4 regions of the Anaerobacillus sp. ABR4_321 genome follow, and region 3 is predicted to be linked to each of the others. Evidence: predicted binding sites of a transcription regulator. Region 3 holds the regulator's gene; each other region holds the start of a gene.
What was found. Region 3 encodes LexA, which represses DNA repair genes until DNA is damaged. Its sites were predicted from a motif close to CGAACATATGTTCG; they were not measured.
Positions count from the first base shown of each region.

Region 1: ruvA (Holliday junction branch migration protein RuvA) is a predicted target of LexA. The motif match lies at 1,207-1,220, and genes of this name have one in related genera.
Region 2: addB (helicase-exonuclease AddAB subunit AddB) is a predicted target of LexA. The motif match lies at 2,446-2,459, and genes of this name have one in related genera.
Region 4: ACXADT_RS21935 (YolD-like family protein) is a predicted target of LexA. The motif match lies at 1,766-1,779, and genes of this name have one in related genera.

Region 1 is NZ_JBSWTK010000001.1:1,945,391-1,949,967, forward strand. Features, by position in the region: gene ACXADT_RS09955 (YebC/PmpR family DNA-binding transcriptional regulator) at 1-139, shown strand, start outside; gene ACXADT_RS09960 (BofC C-terminal domain-containing protein) at 232-774, shown strand; gene ruvA (Holliday junction branch migration protein RuvA) at 1,243-1,845, shown strand; gene ruvB (Holliday junction branch migration DNA helicase RuvB) at 1,858-2,856, shown strand; gene ACXADT_RS09975 (DUF2905 domain-containing protein) at 2,858-3,055, shown strand; gene queA (tRNA preQ1(34) S-adenosylmethionine ribosyltransferase-isomerase QueA) at 3,120-4,166, shown strand; gene tgt (tRNA guanosine(34) transglycosylase Tgt) at 4,163-4,577, shown strand, end outside.
Region 2 is NZ_JBSWTK010000001.1:3,183,347-3,187,923, reverse strand. Features, by position in the region: gene cotJC (spore coat protein CotJC) at 964-1,533, opposite strand; gene ACXADT_RS16565 (spore coat protein CotJB) at 1,554-1,820, opposite strand; gene ACXADT_RS16560 (spore coat associated protein CotJA) at 1,823-2,032, opposite strand; gene ACXADT_RS16555 (hypothetical protein) at 2,147-2,344, opposite strand; gene addB (helicase-exonuclease AddAB subunit AddB) at 2,534-4,577, shown strand, end outside.
Region 3 is NZ_JBSWTK010000001.1:2,778,429-2,783,005, reverse strand. Features, by position in the region: gene ACXADT_RS14515 (acyl-CoA dehydrogenase family protein) at 1-649, shown strand, start outside; gene ACXADT_RS14510 (2'-5' RNA ligase family protein) at 684-1,229, shown strand; gene ACXADT_RS14505 (hypothetical protein) at 1,488-1,718, shown strand; gene ACXADT_RS14500 (sporulation protein) at 1,788-2,546, opposite strand; gene lexA (transcriptional repressor LexA) at 2,650-3,270, opposite strand; gene yneA (cell division suppressor protein YneA) at 3,424-3,747, shown strand; gene ACXADT_RS14485 (YneB family resolvase-like protein) at 3,747-4,397, shown strand; gene ACXADT_RS14480 (DUF896 domain-containing protein) at 4,465-4,577, shown strand, end outside.
Region 4 is NZ_JBSWTK010000012.1:32,272-36,848, reverse strand. Features, by position in the region: gene ACXADT_RS21940 (hypothetical protein) at 1-1,359, shown strand, start outside; gene ACXADT_RS21935 (YolD-like family protein) at 1,823-2,047, shown strand; gene ACXADT_RS21930 (hypothetical protein) at 2,067-2,348, shown strand; gene ACXADT_RS21925 (hypothetical protein) at 2,818-3,984, shown strand; gene ACXADT_RS21920 (hypothetical protein) at 3,981-4,139, shown strand; gene ACXADT_RS21915 (hypothetical protein) at 4,152-4,307, opposite strand.

The DNA of each region.
Region 1 (4,577 bases), 830 kb from region 3:
TCCTCAAACATACGCTCCTCTTGGGGAAGAAGATGGAGTCGATATGTTAAAACTGATCGACATGCTCGAGGATAATGACGATGTTCAAGAGGTATATCATAATGCTGAGATAAGTGACGAGGTATATGAGAAGTTTTGAAGAGCTACATGGTGATGTAGTTCTTTTTTTTGTACATATTATCTTCACTGCTGGGCACGCTAACAGAATCTAAAAGAAAGGTGCTAAAAATTGTGAAAAACCTATTCGGCTTTTTAGTAGTGCTTATTCTGATTATGGGTTCTTTGCCAGCACATGTACTGGCGGTTGAAAATGCCCAGAGTGAGCGTGAATTTGATGAAAAGCATTATCATATGGATGGACCTATGGTTATTGAAGTAATCCTAAGAACTAACTATGCAGATGGAGTTTCCACGGAGCAATCCATTCAAAAAACCGTCTGGTCTATGGAAGATTTCTGGAGTGAGTATGCGGGATGGCAGCTTGTTAACCAAGATCACGGTAAAATGGTCTTTGAACGCAAAATTGAAGATATTTCCCCGGCTATGAAGGAGAATGGTCATTTCGGACTTACAGATGATGGCGTTCTCACGATTTTTGAAGGAAAGCCAGATGAACAGAAAGTCATACAAACGTTCTTTCAAATCGACGTTGGTAAAGTAGAAAGCTCCAGACTTAAGGAGCTTGCTGAAGGTATTCCGATAGAGTCCTGGTATAACTTTGAAGACATGCTCCATACGTTTTATAAAATAAAGAAATCACAACCTGTCCGTTAGGATGGGTTGTTTGATTTTTAGAGTAAAATGTGAGACTCGCAGAAACTCCGATAATTCTCTCTTTCAACAGAACGCAAGTGTTCTATTTCAAGAGTTCCAATATCTCCGTTTCTAAACGCTCACCTACACTTTTCATGCCTAAACGCCCTCTTCCGCTTTTCGTGTGATCCAGCTGCAGAGGGCAGGCTCTCGATCGCTTCACCTTATCAATTGAACACAAAGGGCGTGTTCATTTGATAAGGCTCCAGCGCTTGTCGAGCCTAATCGCCCTCTTCCGCTTTTCGTATGATCCAGCTGCAGAGGCCAAATACTCCGGTAGTTTCGAAATGTAGATTGAGACAAAAAGCGTCTCATTCTACATTCCTCCAACTCCCTGCGTATTTAAACGGCCTCTTCCGCTTTTCTTATAATATGATAAAATAAAAAGATATAGAAATGCATGTTCGTATGCGATGGGGAGAGAGTTTTTTGATTGAGTATATTAAAGGTAATGTTGAATATATAGATACTGAGTATATTGTTATCGAATCGAATTCGATTGGGTATAAAGTTTTTTGTGGGAATCCGTTTACGTTTCAGAGGTATAGAGGTCAGTCTATTCAGATTTTTACGCATCATTATGTGAGGGAGGATCTTATTGCGCTTTATGGTTTTCCGACGAGAGAAGAGCGTCTTTTGTTTGAGAAGCTTTTGAATGTTTCAGGTATCGGTCCTAAGGGAGCGCTTGCGATTTTAGCTACAGGCGAGCCTGATAAAGTAGTTAGTGCGATCGAGTTAGAGGATGAGAAGTTCTTGACGAAGTTTCCAGGTGTCGGGAAGAAAACAGCTCGTCAGATCATACTTGATCTGAAAGGAAAATTAAAAGGATTCGGTGAGCCGCAGGAAGGTCTTTTCGCTGTGGAAGAGACAGAAGAAGATGGTACGCATGAACTTGAAGAAGCCATCGAAGCTTTGAAGGCACTTGGCTATGCTGAACGAGAAATTAAGAAAATAAAGCCTGGGCTTCAGGAAGAAGTGCTTTCGACAGATCAATATATTAAAAAAGCGCTTCAGCTTATGCTGAATCGTTAAGGAGGGGTCATAGTGGAAGAACGCATTCTATCAGGTGAGCAGGTCGGTGATGACTCATCCGTAGAATATAGCCTCCGTCCGCAGCGATTAAGTCAGTACATAGGTCAGGAGAAGGTGAAGCGTAATCTAGAGGTGTTTATTGAAGCGGCGAAAATGCGAGAGGAGCCACTAGATCACGTATTGTTATATGGTCCACCAGGACTTGGGAAGACGACTCTTTCTGCAATTATAGCAACTGAAATGGAAGTGAATCTCCGGACGACGTCTGGTCCAGCGATTGAGCGACCAGGAGATCTTGCTGCCATTTTAACGGCACTTGAACCTGGAGACGTTCTTTTTATCGATGAGATTCATCGCTTGCCACGAAGTGTTGAAGAAGTACTGTACCCTGCTATGGAGGATTATTGTCTTGATATTGTTATAGGAAAGGGTGAGACTGCAAGATCGGTGCGTCTTGATCTCCCGCCTTTCACATTAGTTGGGGCAACGACGAGAGCTGGACTCTTAACTGCCCCTCTTCGTGACAGATTTGGAGTACTCAGTAGATTGGAGTACTATCAAGAGGATGAATTGCAAACAATACTCATGCGTACTGCTGATATCTTTGAAGTTGAAATGGATGAGGAAGCAGCTGTAGAGCTCGCTAGAAGATCACGCGGTACTCCTCGTATCGCCAATCGTCTTTTGAAGCGGGTAAGAGACTTTGCCCAAGTAAAAGGAGATGGGGTTATCTCGCTTTCCCTTTCTACTCAAGCATTAGAGATGATGCAGGTCGACCCTCTAGGACTTGATCATATCGATCATAAGCTTCTACTGGCTATCATTGAAAAATTCCGGGGTGGACCCGTTGGTGTCGATACGATCGCTGCTACGATCGGAGAAGAAAGTCATACGATCGAAGACGTTTACGAGCCGTATCTAATGCAGATCGGTTTCTTGCAGCGTACGCCAAGGGGACGCATGGTCACGCATCGCGTATATGACCATTTTGGTTTGAAGGAGCCTGAATGACATGGAGATTTCAAAGCTTTTTATTACGCTAGGAATCGTCTTTCTTGTTATTGGAATGCTATGGTCATTCATTGGGAAGATGCCAGGCGATATCGTGATTAAGAAAGGAAATACAACGTTTTTCTTTCCGATCGTCACGTCGATTGTCGTGAGTGTCTTGCTTTCACTTCTCTTTTTTATAATCGGCAGATTTCGATAATGGATGAAGCTATGGTAAGATCGATTGGTGGAATAGATATTTTTGAAGAACAGTGGTGAAATAAATGGACGTTAAAGATTTTGATTTTGAACTCCCTGAACATCTTATCGCTCAGACTCCATTGAAAGAGCGTGCTAAATCACGTTTGATGGTGCTTGATCCTGCAGCTGAAAAGATGGCCCACCGTGAGTTTTTAAATCTAGAAGAATATATTAAGCCAGGTGACTGTCTAGTATTAAACGATACGAGAGTTATGCCTGCAAGGTTATATGGTATGAAGGAAGAGACAGGAGCTAAGATGGAAGTTCTTCTTCTAAAGCAAATTGAAGGAGACCGATGGGAAACACTTGTAAAGCCTGCAAAGAGGGTGAAGCTTGGAACAAAGCTTACGTTTGGTGATGGCAGGTTAACGGCTGAGTGTGTGGAAACATTGGAGCACGGAGGACGTGTCTTCGAATTCGATTATGATGGTGTTTTCTATGAAGTGTTAGACCAGCTTGGCGAAATGCCGCTTCCGCCGTATATTACAGAAACATTGGATGACCAGGATCGCTACCAAACTGTTTTTGCCAAGCATCGTGGTTCCGCCGCAGCTCCTACTGCCGGCCTTCATTTTACTGAAGAGATGTTATCGATGCTTGAAGAGAAGGGTGTTCACATTGCCTTTCTAACGCTTCATGTTGGGTTAGGTACGTTCCGACCAGTCTCTGTTGATAATATTTATGAGCATGAAATGCACGGTGAGTTTTATCAACTAACAAAAGGAACGGCCGATCTATTGAACCGAGTGAAAGAGCAAGGCGGTCGTATCATTTCTGTTGGAACAACTTCGACTAGAACGCTTGAAACAGTTGCTTCTAATCATAACGGTGTTTTTGAAGAATCTTCTGGATGGACAGATATCTTCATTTATCCAGGGTATGAATTCAAAGCCATCGATGGATTGATCACAAACTTTCATCTGCCGCAATCCACGTTGATCATGCTCGTCAGCGCACTTGCAGGAAGACAGTTTGTTTTGTCTGCTTATAAAGAAGCGGTCGAAGAACAGTACCGTTTCTTTAGTTTCGGTGACGCCATGCTGATTTTGGAAGGGAGTTTGAAAGAATGACGGAACCAATCCGCTACGAATTAATAAAAACATGTAAACAAAGTGGTGCCCGCTTAGGGAAGCTCCACACACCTCATGGAACATTTGAAACACCGATGTTTATGCCAGTCGGCACACTTGCGACTGTTAAAACAATGAGTCCGGAAGAATTAAAAGAAATGGGCGCTGGGGTTATTTTGAGCAATACATATCACCTTTGGCTACGCCCAGGACATGATATTGTGAAAGAAGCTGGTGGTCTGCATAAGTTTATGAATTGGGACGGACCGATTCTTACCGATTCAGGTGGCTTCCAAGTGTTCAGTTTAAGCGATTTAAGACAGATTGAAGAAAAAGGCGTTCATTTTAGAAATCATCTTAGCGGAGAAAAGCTTTTCCTTTCCCCAGAAGGAGCGATGGAGATTCAAAACG
Region 2 (4,577 bases), 400 kb from region 3:
AGAGATTTTGGACAATAACAGGTTTGTTTTAGGGTGTACTGCTTATTTCGCAGGGAGCTTTGGTAAAGATATCAGCGATAATTGGACGGATATCAGCGAAATTTCTGATATATCAGCGATAATGATGGTTTTATCAGCGCTTTTTTAAATATATCAGCGAAAATGAGGATTTTATCGGCGAACTGAGGTTTACAGGCTGCGACTGCTCCGTTTCTAACCGCTCGCCTCCGCTTTTCGTGTCCAGCTGCGGTGGCCAAATACTCCGGTAGTTTCAGAAGAGCGATTGAGACAAAAAGCGTCTCATTCGCTCTTCTTCCAACTCCCTGCGTATTTAAACCGGCCACCTCCGCTTTTCATGTCTAGCTGCGGTGGCCAGGCTCTCGAGACGCTTCAGCATTGTGGTTGAACACAAAAAGCGTGTTCATCCACAACGCTTCCAGCGCTTGTCGAGCCTAAACGGGCCACCTCCGCTTTTCGCTATGTCCAGCTGCGACTCGCAGAAACTACGCTATTTCACTCTTTCAACTGAACACAAAGAACGTGTTCAATTTCAAGAGTTCCAATAGCTCCGTTTCTAACCGCTCGTCTCCGCTTTTCATGTCCAGCTGCGGTGGCCAGGCTCTCGAGACGCTTCAGCATTGTGGTTGAACACAAAAAGCGTGTTCATCCACAACGCTTCCAGCGCTTGTCGAGCCTAAACGGGCCACCTCCGCTTTTCGGTATGTCCAGCTGCGGTGGCCAAATACTCCGGTAGTTTCAGAAGAGCGATTGAGACAAAAAGACGTCTCATTCGCTCTTCTTCCAACTCCCTGCGTATTTAAACGGGCCACCTCCGCTTTTCGATGTCCAGCTGCGCCTCGCAGAAACTACGCTATTTCACTCTTTCAACTGAACACAAAGAACGTGTTCAATTCCAAGAGTTCCAATAGCTCCGTTTCTACCCGCTCGTCTCCGCTTTTCGCACTAAAAATACTTCTTCTTATCCCTCTCTTCCTTCAGAATCTCCACAGCTTCTCTGAACCTTTGGGAGTGGACGATTTCTCGTTCTCTTAGGAAGGCGAGGGAGTCGTTTAGGTCTGGGTCGTCGGAGAGGTCGATGATCCATTGGTAGGTGGCTCGGGCTTTTTCTTCGGCGGCGATGTCTTCGTAAAGGTCAGCGATCGGGTCGCCTTTTGCTGCGATGTAGCTTGCTGTCCATGGGACGCCGGCTGCGTTTTGATAAAAGAGTGCTCTGTCGTGGTTTGCGTAGTGCGCGCCGAGTCCAGCTTCTTTCATTTGGTCAGGTGTTGCATCTTTCGTTAGTTTATAAACCATCGTTGCAATCATTTCGAGATGAGCGAATTCTTCTGTACCGATATCGGTTAGAAGTCCTACGACTTTATCTGGGATCGTGTAACGTTGATTTAAGTATCGGAGGGCAGCGGCGAGTTCGCCATCTGCGCCTCCGTATTGCTCAATTAGAAACTTCGCAAGCATCGGATTACATGTGCTTACCTTTACTGGATATTGCAGTTTCTTTTCATAAACCCACAAAAGCACTCATCCTTTCCAAATTAAACTTGCCACGGCCATGGGGTATCATTCCAGTTCCACGGGTAGCTGCTGTAGCTTAATCCGTACTGTAGAAGAGGTCCGTAATCTTTTTCATACCTCTTCCTTAATTGCTTCCTCAATTTTGCAAACTCATTGAACTGCTTGATCGCATCGATGTCATTCGGGTGGGTGTCGAGGTAGAGCGTTAGTTCTAACAGCACAAAGTCAGTAGCCTGAAGCTCTTCGAGTAACTCGTAATACTCGTTCGGTAGCTGTTTGTGCTTCATCGTTAGCCCTCCTTATTCTTTTCGTAAGGGTCATAGAACACTTTCCAGAGCGTTCCTGCTGCGAGCGCTTCTCGTGGCGAAAACTGCTCGAGTCCTGGAGGTTGGAAACCTAAGTAAAGGTTTGGAGGCGTAGAGTAAGATTTCACTCGAATCGGCTTACACGGGTCAAAGGGGCTAATATAAGGTTCGTAATATTTCCTATTGGTGTACATCGTTCCCCTCCTACAAATTCGATTGGCTACCTTATTAGATGTATGTTTTTTCCTTATAAAAGATGTTCGCTCCATGAAAAAAGCACCTCCACTCATTGGAGGTGCTTGGCTGGCTTACATTTTGTTTACGGTGTTATTCCATTTAGCTAACGCGTTTTTTAATTCGTGAAGATCTAACTCAAACGGATAGTTGTTGTGGACGCTCGTTTTCTGTGATTCATCGAGCTTTTCGTAACTATGCACAAATTCTGTCATATCTCTCGTAATCCGGTTGAGCTCCCATTTAAATGTATCCATCTCTTTATTTTCCATGTCCAAAACTCCTTTTCAAAAGTTGTGCTTAGTACTCTATACCCTTACAGTTTTCCCTGAAACCTACTGAGACGATCACTCAATAATTGGAAAACAGAATGCGAACGTATCTTCTTATGAAGTCTATTAAATTGCGAAAAAACGTGAGATAATGGGATAGTTAGTACACGTGTACGGGAGGAGAAACGAATGGGAGTTCAATTTATTATAGGTCGATCGGGGAGCGGAAAAACCGATCACTGTCTTACTGACATTCAGCGTGAGTTGACCGAACGTCCTCTTGGGGAGACGATGATCTACTTAGTTCCAGAACAGATGACGTTTCAGTCAGAGTATGAGCTCGTACATAACCGTAATTTAAAAGGCATGATTCGTGCTCAAGTGTTCAGTTTTACACGTCTTGCATGGAAAGTCCTTCAAGAGACAGGTGGTATGGCGAGGCCGCATTTAACGTCTGTCGGTACGAGTATGATGCTCAGACATATTATTGAAGAAAATAAAGCACAATTGAGAATTTATCAACGTTCGTCAGACAAAACAGGCTATATCGATCAGTTGAATGATATGGTCACTGAATTTAAGCGTTACTGCCTCGAGCCAGATCATATAAAAAGTTACGCTGATGATTACTATACAACCGACGATCGAAGTCTTCTACGAGACAAGCTCTATGACCTTCACCTTGTATACGAAGCATTTCAACGAGCGATGATCGGTCATTATTTAGATTCGGAAGATTACCTTCAGCTGCTAGCTGAGAAAATCTCTGAATCACAGTATCTAGAGAATGCCGCGATTTGGGTGGATGGGTTCCATAGCTTTACACCTCAGGAGCTTCTCGTTTTACAAGCTTTGATGAAAAAAGGTGCGGATATCACGTTTACCATCACGATGGATACCGAAATGAATCCAGCTTCTGTCCATGAACTAGATCTTTTTCACGAGCCAGCGACAACGTACCAGACCCTTCTTCAAATGGCGAATGAAGAAGGGATCGACGTAAAGGCACCAGAGCTACTAACCAACCAAAAGAGGTACCAAAACAACGAGCTTCGTCATTTAGAAGCAAATTACGGAGAACGCCCTCCTGTCCTTTATACAGGAGAGCTTCAGCATATAAAAGTCAATCATGCGGTGAATATTCGATCTGAAGTTGAAGCTGCAGCAAGAGAGACGCTCAGGCTTGTACGAGACGAAGGCTATCGATACAGAGATATCTCTGTGATGGTCAGGGATATGTCAACGTATTACGAGCTTGTTGAAACGATTTTTACAGATCATGGAATCCCTATCTTCTCTGACCAAAAAAGGACGATGCTCCATCATCCTTTGATCGAGCTTATACGATCGAGTCTCGATATCATTCAGTATCACTGGAGATATGAAGCTGTTTTCCGCTGTGTGAAAACAGAGCTTCTGTACCCTGACGACACGGAGAATAGCAAAGCAGATCTTAGAAATCGAATGGATGAGCTCGAAAATTATGTGATTGCAAAAGGGATCAAAGGATACCGGTGGAGATCAGGAGAGCGGTGGAAGGCGAATATCTATCGTCAACTAGAGGATAAAGAAACCGTAACGTCTGATGAAATCGAGCGAATGGAAGAACGATTGAACGAAACGAAAGAATGGGTTTCGAACCCTTTAGAAAAATTCGAGCGTAAGATGAAACAAGCAAAGACAGTACGCGAGAAGTGTGAAGTTCTATACTATTTCCTTGAAAACTGTAATGCTGCTGAAAAAGTAGATCGGCTAAAAGAACACGCTGAGAAAGCGGGACAATTAACGAAGGCGAGAGAGCATGATCAAGTTTGGGATGCAGTCATCGCTCTTCTCGATGAAACGGTCGAATTGATTGGAGACCAGGAGTTATCGATCGAACAGTTTACGAAACTATTAGAAGCTGGTATCGAAAGTATGAAGTTTGCACTTGTTCCCGCTTCTCTCGACCAAGTGGTGATCGGAAGCATCGACCGGACCCGTTTTACAAATGTAAAGTGTGGATTTCTGCTCGGCGTGAACGACGGGGTGTTACCAGCAAAACTTCAGGATGATGGACTTTTAAGTGAACAAGATCGAGAAAAACTTGAAGAACAAGGGATTCAGCTTGCTCCAGGCTTGAAGCGGCGATTACTAGATGAAGAATTCCTAATCTATCACGCCCTTTCAACACCATCAGAGAATTTATGGGTGAGCTGTCCACTTGCGGACGGCGAAGGGAAAGGCCTACAGC
Region 3 (4,577 bases):
CAGCAGCGTTTTTTCTGCAATCTCGCTATTTGACGGTGTGATGGATAAACAATCACATGTGACGACAGAGGACGAAGCCTTAAATCGGTTGCTCATCGCTCTTGTGAAAAAAGAATCCGCAGAGCAAGCAGTTCGATTCGCGCATGAAGCGATTGAAATGCACGGTGGGAATGGGTACATAGAAGACTTCGTCACACCAAGACTATTACGAGACGCTCAAGTATTAACGGTTTGGGAAGGAACAGCGAATATTCTTGGTTTAGAGGTGCTTAGGCTGATCAAAAAGCACAAAGTCCATCTGATCTTTATTGATAAAATGAAGCATGAGTTAGAGAAAATTCCACAGGAAGCAGGTAGGAAAGAACTTGTTTACGGTGGTATTTCAGTACTAGAGAAGAAATTGGCGCAATTGGAGAAGATGGATGAAGCACGACAGACTCTCCACTGTAAACGGATTACTAACTTAATGACGTCTATCTATGAAAGTGTGATTTCGTTAAGAGATGCCGCGGCAGGCGGGATGAGAAAGCGTGCGATAGCGGAACTTTTTTTACGAGACACGTGGGGTAAAGATGAGTTTGAGCTTAGTGATCAAACCTTAACGTATTATGAGTTGATTATTGAACATAAAGAAAGCGTGAAGACTTAGTGAACGATAAACGTTGTTAAAGGTGGCTAATTTCATGTTTTGGGTTGTAGCGTTATTTGATAAGAATACAGAACAAGAAATCAAAGCGATATGGGAAGAGCTAAAGCAAAACTCGATTTCTTTCTACTCAGAAGAAGTGAAAGATGCGAGGCCTCATCTCACATTGGGACATTATTACGAGTTAGATAAAGAGGCATTCATTGAAGGTATGAAAACATTTTATGAAGCAAAAGGTTGCTTCGAAATTACATTTAATACGATTGGATCCTTTTTAAATTATCAAACCCTATTTCTATCACCTACACATACAAAAAAACTATTAGAGCTGCATTCAAATCACCATGATTTTTTTAGTGAGTTAAGTACGAATGCCAATCCATACTATGAACCTGATCAATGGATACCGCATTGTACGTTGGCAAATAACTTATCATCCGATAAACTCTCTGAAGCATTCAACTATTGTATGAAACGAATTCAAACGATTGAAGGAAGAGTTGAAGAAATTGCACTTATTGAATTGGTAGATGAAGAAGGCTTTGATGCTCCTATAATCTATAAAAAGCCATTAAAAGAGTAGTGATTCTTGATAGAAAATGTTTATTTGGAAGGAAAACAGCTACAAGAAGCTGTTTTTCTGTTAAGTAAAAGATTTGAAGATGTACTTAATTCCATCCCATAAAGCTAAGCTCGCTATTACGACTAAAATCAGTTTAGCAGTATTTTTCACTAGGCACCTCCAAAGCTTTGTAACTGTAGTACGTACTAAATATGAGAAAAGTTTCGGTTCTTTAAAAGGTGTAGTGTAAGCATCGAAATGTGAAGGCGGTAGAAGAGAATGATATGGGTTATGACTCAAAATCTTGAAAGCTTCGTGAATGTGAAAGAAATAACTGTAAAAGATAACATGATCGAAGGGGTCATAGAGAGAAGATTCTTCATCGAATGGAAAAAGACGTTAGGAACGTTTGAATCGAACGAAAGAGCATTGGAAGTGCTTAAGGAATTGTATAATGGTATCGATGAAAGAGTCGGGAATATTACAAAGGTAGTAATACCATTAAAATAACGTGAACTCTCCGTAATCAAAAAACTGTCTCGATAAACAATCGAGACAGTTTTTTGTGAATCTATAAGATTACTTTTTATATTGATCAATTTTTAGCTGTAATTTTCTTGCGATAACGTCAGATGAATCGTTCAGCTCTTGGTTTGTTAACGTCACTTTTGCAATGCTTTCGTCCATTTCCAAAGCTTCTGCAAACAATCCTCCGAGTCCGCGAGCGCGGCGATCGACTTCAAGCATGACATCTAAATGGTTATCGTGTAAAAAGAAGATCACTTCGAGTTCATCTAAGTAAGCGCGATATTTCCCGCTAGGCGTGAATTCAAACTCTTGAACATAGCCGTAGCGAGACTGCTCCATTTCCACCTTTTTCACATGGAAGCCCAGGTAGCTTTCTAATGCTTCGATTACTTTTTTTACATGTGGATGTGGAGAAACTTGAATAAGGTCTCTATCTTTTGGATCAAGCGCCATCGGGATGTCTAGGCCTGTCTCAAACCATACTGGAAGCCTTCCGAGTGAAGCTGGCGTGTCGTATGGCAGTTGAATGGAAAACGGAATTTCTTTCGTTTCACCTTCTGAGATCTTCTCCTGATCAGCAACCTTATATTTCTTTAGCGCCACTTTTTCTCTTACTTTTTTATCATCTACTTCACGGATAGCTTCTGTCATAAGGAAGATATGAATCGCATCGATCGATTGCTCGATTTCACCACCCTTTATGACTACTTTACCATTAACGGTTTCCCCCGGAACGAAATAATCCTTCTCTAACTGCGTATCAACCTTTGCAGCACCTACTCCGACACTTGCTAGAAACTTCTTAAACATGATTTTCCACCTTTCATAATTAGCTGTTTCCTGATTATACGATAAGAGATAAAGAAAGGATTCGTGTTTTTAGAATAAAAAATAAGAAGCGCAATTTGCGCTTCTAGTGGATTGAACGAAATACACCGATGACTTTACCTAGAATGGAAACTGAATCAAGGATGATCGGCTCCATCGATGAATTCTCTGGTTGTAGGCGGAAGTAGTTGCTTTCTTTAAAGAATCGCTTAACCGTAGCTTCGCTATCTTCCGTCATCGCAACAACAATATCTCCGTTGTTCGCAGTAGGCTGTTGTTTCACAATTACCATGTCACCGTTATAAATGCCAGCTTCGATCATACTGTCACCTTCGATGATTAGCATGAACGTGTGCTCGTCATCTTGTACAAAGTGTTCTGGTAGAGGAAAATACTCTTCAACATTTTCGATCGCCGTTATCGGTTGGCCGGCAGTTACTTTACCAATGACCGGAATGTTCACCGTTTCTGGACGAGGAATATCGATCGTTTCATCTAGTCCGAGTACTTCGATTGCTCTTGGTTTCGTTGGGTCGCGTCGGATGTAACCTTTCTTCTCAAGTCTTGCAAGGTGTCCGTGGACAGTTGAGCTTGAAGCGAGTCCTACAGCTTCACCAATTTCTCTAACGGAGGGTGGATAACCCTTTTGTTTCACTTCGACTTTAATAAAGTCCAGAATATCCTGCTGACGGTTTGATAGTTTCATATCTCTGGCACCTCGTTCCAATCTATCTATTTGTTAGTAGTATACCAGAATTTTTGTTCGCATACAAACATAAGTTCGAAAATTCAGTTGACACGAACAGAGGTTCTGTTTATACTGAAACCAGAACAAATATTCGTATTCGGGGTGATTGGGATGAGAAAACAAGCTAGAGGCTTGTCTGGAATTGATTTTCTTGTCATTATATCTTTTGTGGCCGTATTAATATTCGTGTTTGTATCATTGAGAGCAGCAGCTGCTGAAGGGTATGATCGTTATACTGAAATTGAATTAGAGCGGGGAGATACTGTTCTTGAAATCGCAGAAGAATATCGTGATGCACATGAGCTGTCTGACCGTAATTTTATCAGCTGGGTGGAAGAAGCGAACAAAATAGATGCAGATCGAATAGTAGCAGGAGATACACTTATCATTCCTGTTGAGGCAAATGCAACAGCGCTGGGGGTAAAGGAAAAGTAATGAATGCAATCATATACTGTCGGGTAAGTACAAAGAAAGAAACACAGGAATCATCACTTGCCAGGCAAAAAGAAGAGCTGCAAAGATTTGCAGCTCAATCTGGTTTTACAGTACATAAAGTGATCGAGGAAAAGCACAGTGGATATGACATTGATCGAAATGGCATCTTAGAAGTTTTAGATTTGTTGAAAGAAGGCTCAGCAGACGTTCTTCTTATTCAAGATGAAACAAGATTAGGAAGAGGAAATGCTAAGATCGCCCTGCTTCATGCAGTCCATAAGTATGGCGGAACGATTTATACAGTAAACCAGAACGGTGAGCTACAGCTATCTGAAGCTGATTCGATGGTCCTTGAAATCGTAAGTATCGTTGAGGAGTTTCAAAGAAAACTACATAACCTTAAAATAAAGCGAGGAATGGAGAAAGCGGTACGAGAGGGGTATAAGCCTCAGCGGAATTTAAGTGACCAACGGCACGGTGGAAGGGAACGAAAGATTGTTCCGATCGAAGAAATAGTGAATTTACGTGATAGAGGGTTAACGTTCCACGAGATTGCCGCTACGTTAAAAGGGTTTGGTTATGAAGCATCAAAAGCAACGGTTCATAGGCGCTACAAGGAGCATGTTGACGAATTGGAGAAGAAGCTATAAACTTGCCTGTGGTAACGACTTACGTTAGGATAAAAGTAATTAGATGTTATAAAGGAGTTATTTCTGTATGTTATCACAGGATAAAATAAAGCGAATTAATGAGCTCTCAAGAAAATCAAAAGAGTCTCAACTAACAGATCAAGAGAAAAAAGAACAAAAAGATCTTCGTCAAGAATATCT
Region 4 (4,577 bases), on a different contig from region 3:
TACGTATATGACGTGACTGCTCCAGATGGTTCAAAGCGGACGTCTACCGTAGCCGATCCTTCTTTTTCTGTAACTCAGCTTGGAGATTATACAATCAAGCAAACGATTACGGATAATGAAGGCGATGTAGCTTCTATTACGAAGAAAGTAAATGTTCGTAACCGGCCACCGAGTGCAGGGTTTACGCTTGATAAGGTTAAGTATTATAAGGGTGAATCGATCAGAGTAACTCCAACAGCTACAGATCCCGATGGTGACGCTCTTACTTACCGCTACGACGTTACGCGCCCTGACGGAAGTAAGTTCTCGTCAACAACAGCAAATCCTAGCTTTAAAGCAACTGAAACGGGTACCTATACAATTAAACAAACGATTGCTGACCCATACGGAGCTTCAGATAGCACAACGAAAACTCAGTGGGTACAGACTCTTCCCACACCTGGTTTCATTACGGACAAAGGGATCTATGTGAGAGGAGAGACCGTTGACATAACTAATAAAGCATTTGATGAAGATGGCGGTTCTGTAACTGTTTCCTACGAAGTTGAAGCACCTGATGGTCAGAAGAAAACGTACAACAAGCCTAACCCACAATTTAATGTTGAACATAACGGCGATTACACCATCACTCAAACTGTGACGGACGATGAAGGGGACAAAGCGACAGTTACCAAAAAGGTGAATGTCGTCAATCAACCTCCAGAAGCAGGTTTTGATACGGATGCTGCGGAATACTTTATAGGTGATATTGTTCAGGTAACGAGTAACGCTAGTGACCCGGACAATGACCCGCTTACTTACGAGTACATTGTTACGAAGCCAAATGGATCAACGTTTTCCAAAACAACGAAAGACTTTACATTTAAAACTGATCAACTAGGTGAGTACACAATTAAACAAACTGTAAAAGATACGTTTGATGAAACAGATACGATATCGAAGAAAGTATTAATAAAAGATCTTGTCATTACGGGTACAGTAAAGCACACAGCGAAGTGGCAAGAGAAACATACGGCTCTAGGAAATGCACCAAATCAGTTTTATTCCGGAGAAACATTTGTACTTGAAGCGGATATTACTAATTACCCAGCAAATTACGTCAATGTAGAATTTAATGGGAAGCAGGTGAGTGGCCAAAACATGAGGTTATTCACTTCTCTATCAAAACAGTCCGGAACACGTTATACTGGTGAGCTGTATGACCCTGAAATGTCTGAAGCAGACACCATGTTAGCAAGTGGCATCGTAAACTTTGACTTTGAAGTTCAATTTTCAAATGGAACTATCAGACGAGCAACCGTGCCAGTAAGAATAATAGGTTCTGCCTATGAAGCATTCCAGATGCATCAAAGTCATTAGTAGATGCCAATTTAGACAAACATGAATTGTCACAGATTTTGAATATTAGGTCTCAAAACCAATGATGGTAGAAGTGTTGCCATCATTGGTTTTTTATTATTATTAGCAAAAGATTCTTCCTAAAATAAAGATTAATTATGGGGGATTGAAATAGTGAAAACTAAAACCAATATTACATATAGTTTGGTGAATATCGGTAGTTTCTGATCAAATGAATATAGTAAGCATAATGAAAAACAAGAGCACAGAGAACGCTCTTGTTTTTTATATCGTTGTGATGACTTTGGAGGAGGTCTCTCTCACGATATTTATCCATATACTTTCCATATTCTTTACAATTTAATCCCTATAAAAATTGCACCATCAAACTACATTCCATCTAATTTTTAAAAAGATACTTGTTTAAGGAACATATGTTCTGTATCTTAGAATTATGAATGATAACAGAAAAGGACGGTTGAAGATGATTAAAAGTGTTAAATCAGAACATAATGTGTTGCCTCAAATCTATTCAGCGATGGAAACAGTAGAGGTGTTGAACATCTCATATAAGACAGGTACGGGTAACCTGACTACTGTAGTGGGAACTGTACATTTTATCGATTTCTCCAACAAAGAAATTCGTTTAGTGGACTATGAATATAAAGTTCATTATATAAAATGGGTTAACATAAAAAAGATCGATTAAAAGTAAGGAGGCAATAGCGTTGGAAAAAGTGGAAGTGATAAGAGAACCTGGAGCTTTCTGTGATTACTGTTTAAAGGTTGTAGGTAAACATATAGATGCAGTGGGGAAGTTGTACCAGTGGGACGACATGCACAAAGAAAAACGACCTTACTTATTTTGTAGGGAGCATTATATACCTTCTAAAAAGGAAATGGAAAAAAGCATACGTGCCTATTTAGATTGCTATAAATCTTCCGAAAGTAGGAATCGATTACCAAAGGATTCGTTAGAACTCTATAATTACTTAATCACTAAATACTGATCTGTTGCTTTTCTTATTATGAATTTAATTCTAAAGCATACAATGATTTCTAAAAAACCTCTAAATAAGGATAGACAGTCTAATAATAGGATTGGGTAGCAAAGGAGATACTTTTTTAGTTACTCTAAGTTATCAAATTCTAACCTAATTAACGAAGAGTACATTTTATACCGTTATATGTAGCCAACTTACAAAGAAATTGCTTTCATATGTACCAAATTAGGATAAAAAGAGATACAATTAAGTTGTATCTTTTTTATTTTTATTTTATTTATGCAATCTCGTATAGAGATTAGCTGAATATTTATCAAACTAGCGATCTTTGGATCGACGATACCCTTACTTTATTCAAGTATGGTTAAAATTCGTCTCCAGGATCGTTTTTTGTTTGTAAACGTTAGGAGGGAGTGTACCGGGTACTTAAAAAACAAGTTAATTGAGAGACGATTAAAACCGGAGGTGTACGTAATTGGCTCAAGAGGATAAGTATTATCACAGTAGACTGCTTGCTATTAGCTATGTGTTTGATCGACCGATAGAGCAACTTAAAAATAGCTATATCGACGAGAAATATTCAAATTGGATTATTTGGTTATTACTAAGTCCGATTAGAGACATACCTAAAATTAAATCAGTAAGCAATGGAGTGAAAGGTTTATTTAATTTATCACTGGTTCCTATTTTAAGTGCAGCAACGGTGCCTATCTATCTCAATATCCCTGGATTCAATACATCCTTGGATATTGTGATCGGTTACTTACTGGGGTATTTATTTACTCTATTCTTCTATTATAGAAAAATTCTTCAGTTTGATAGTGGGCATTTCCATACTGGTGCTTATAGGAAATTTAGAAATCAAGAGTATCAACTGTTCAGAGCTGCCTTTCTTGATGATAAGAACGATTTTTATTTTAAAGGCCTTTACGATTATCTCGATACAATTTTGAAAAGAGGGGAGAATTTCGATTCTCTTATTACGACTGTAGATACGCGATTGGACAATTATCTCCAAAATGAGAGAGTAGATTACAAGAAACAGGTTGCTATTTTAGAGGATAAATTAAGTCAAACTGAACAATCAGTTAGAGAACTGACAAATGATTATGATGCAATGATTGATGAATTAATTAAAGATAGGGAGCAATTAATGGAGGGTGCGGTTTATGTAATACAGTTGATTAAAGATATCAACATCATACTCTACCGCATCAAAAATAAGCTGTTCTCTACTAAGGATTTGAACCTGGTATCGGGATTTACGTTATATGAAAAGGATGGGGAAATCATGCGACGGATAGAAGATGTCGGTACTACAGGTATTTCTCCAGAAAAGATTCCTTTAGATTCGAACAAATATAGTGAGTGGGGTGTACTTAAGGTTATAAATGATGACCTAAAAACTCCTTTTGTAAATAATCCTTATTCAAACCATTCAATCGTATCCTATCAAATGAAAATGGACTATGGAAAACGATGGGTTTTCAACTTCCATTTTGACAAGAGTGATTTGAAAAGCTATCATCTATTAATAAACGATGATATAATTGAGTCAAGAGAGGTATACAGATTGATTCATGCTCTCTGTTTACTATCACAAGATAGTCAATTATTTCCAAAGGAGGCGGCTAATAAATGAGTGAAAAGAATGGAATAATCGTATTTAAGACTCAATCAGAGATTAATGCCGACCGACGACGGAAGACTGATGAGAAGTTAAAAGCTTTAAGATCACGCGTTGAGGACATTAAACGAGACATCCATAATAATACTAAAGAAAAGTCACCGGTCTAACTGGTGGCTTTTTTAGTCTCTTTTTAAACTATCTAGCAAATCCTTACTTTGTTTCTTTAGCTTTTCTGCCCGGTTTTTAATATCCTTCGTACGCTTTGCTAATCGTTCATCTCTACCATCTAGTTTTAATGATCTTCCCTTTGAGTTTATGTTTATTATGTCACCCATCAGTTATCCCTCCCATTAAATCCATTCATGCCCACTTTTAAATATAAAAACACATATTTATTAAATAAATACTATGAGCAGAAGAAAATAATGTTACAAAATTACTTTGAAAGAAGTTTTATAAAATGTAGCTGATAAATTGGAGAAGCTCGCTAGATATAGAAAGGAAGAACATGAGACCGATTCAGAAGGGAAAGAGTTTCTTGTTAGATGAAGATGAGTGAAAAATGTTGGTGTATAATGAAATTAAGCAAATTTTAACAGGAGGGC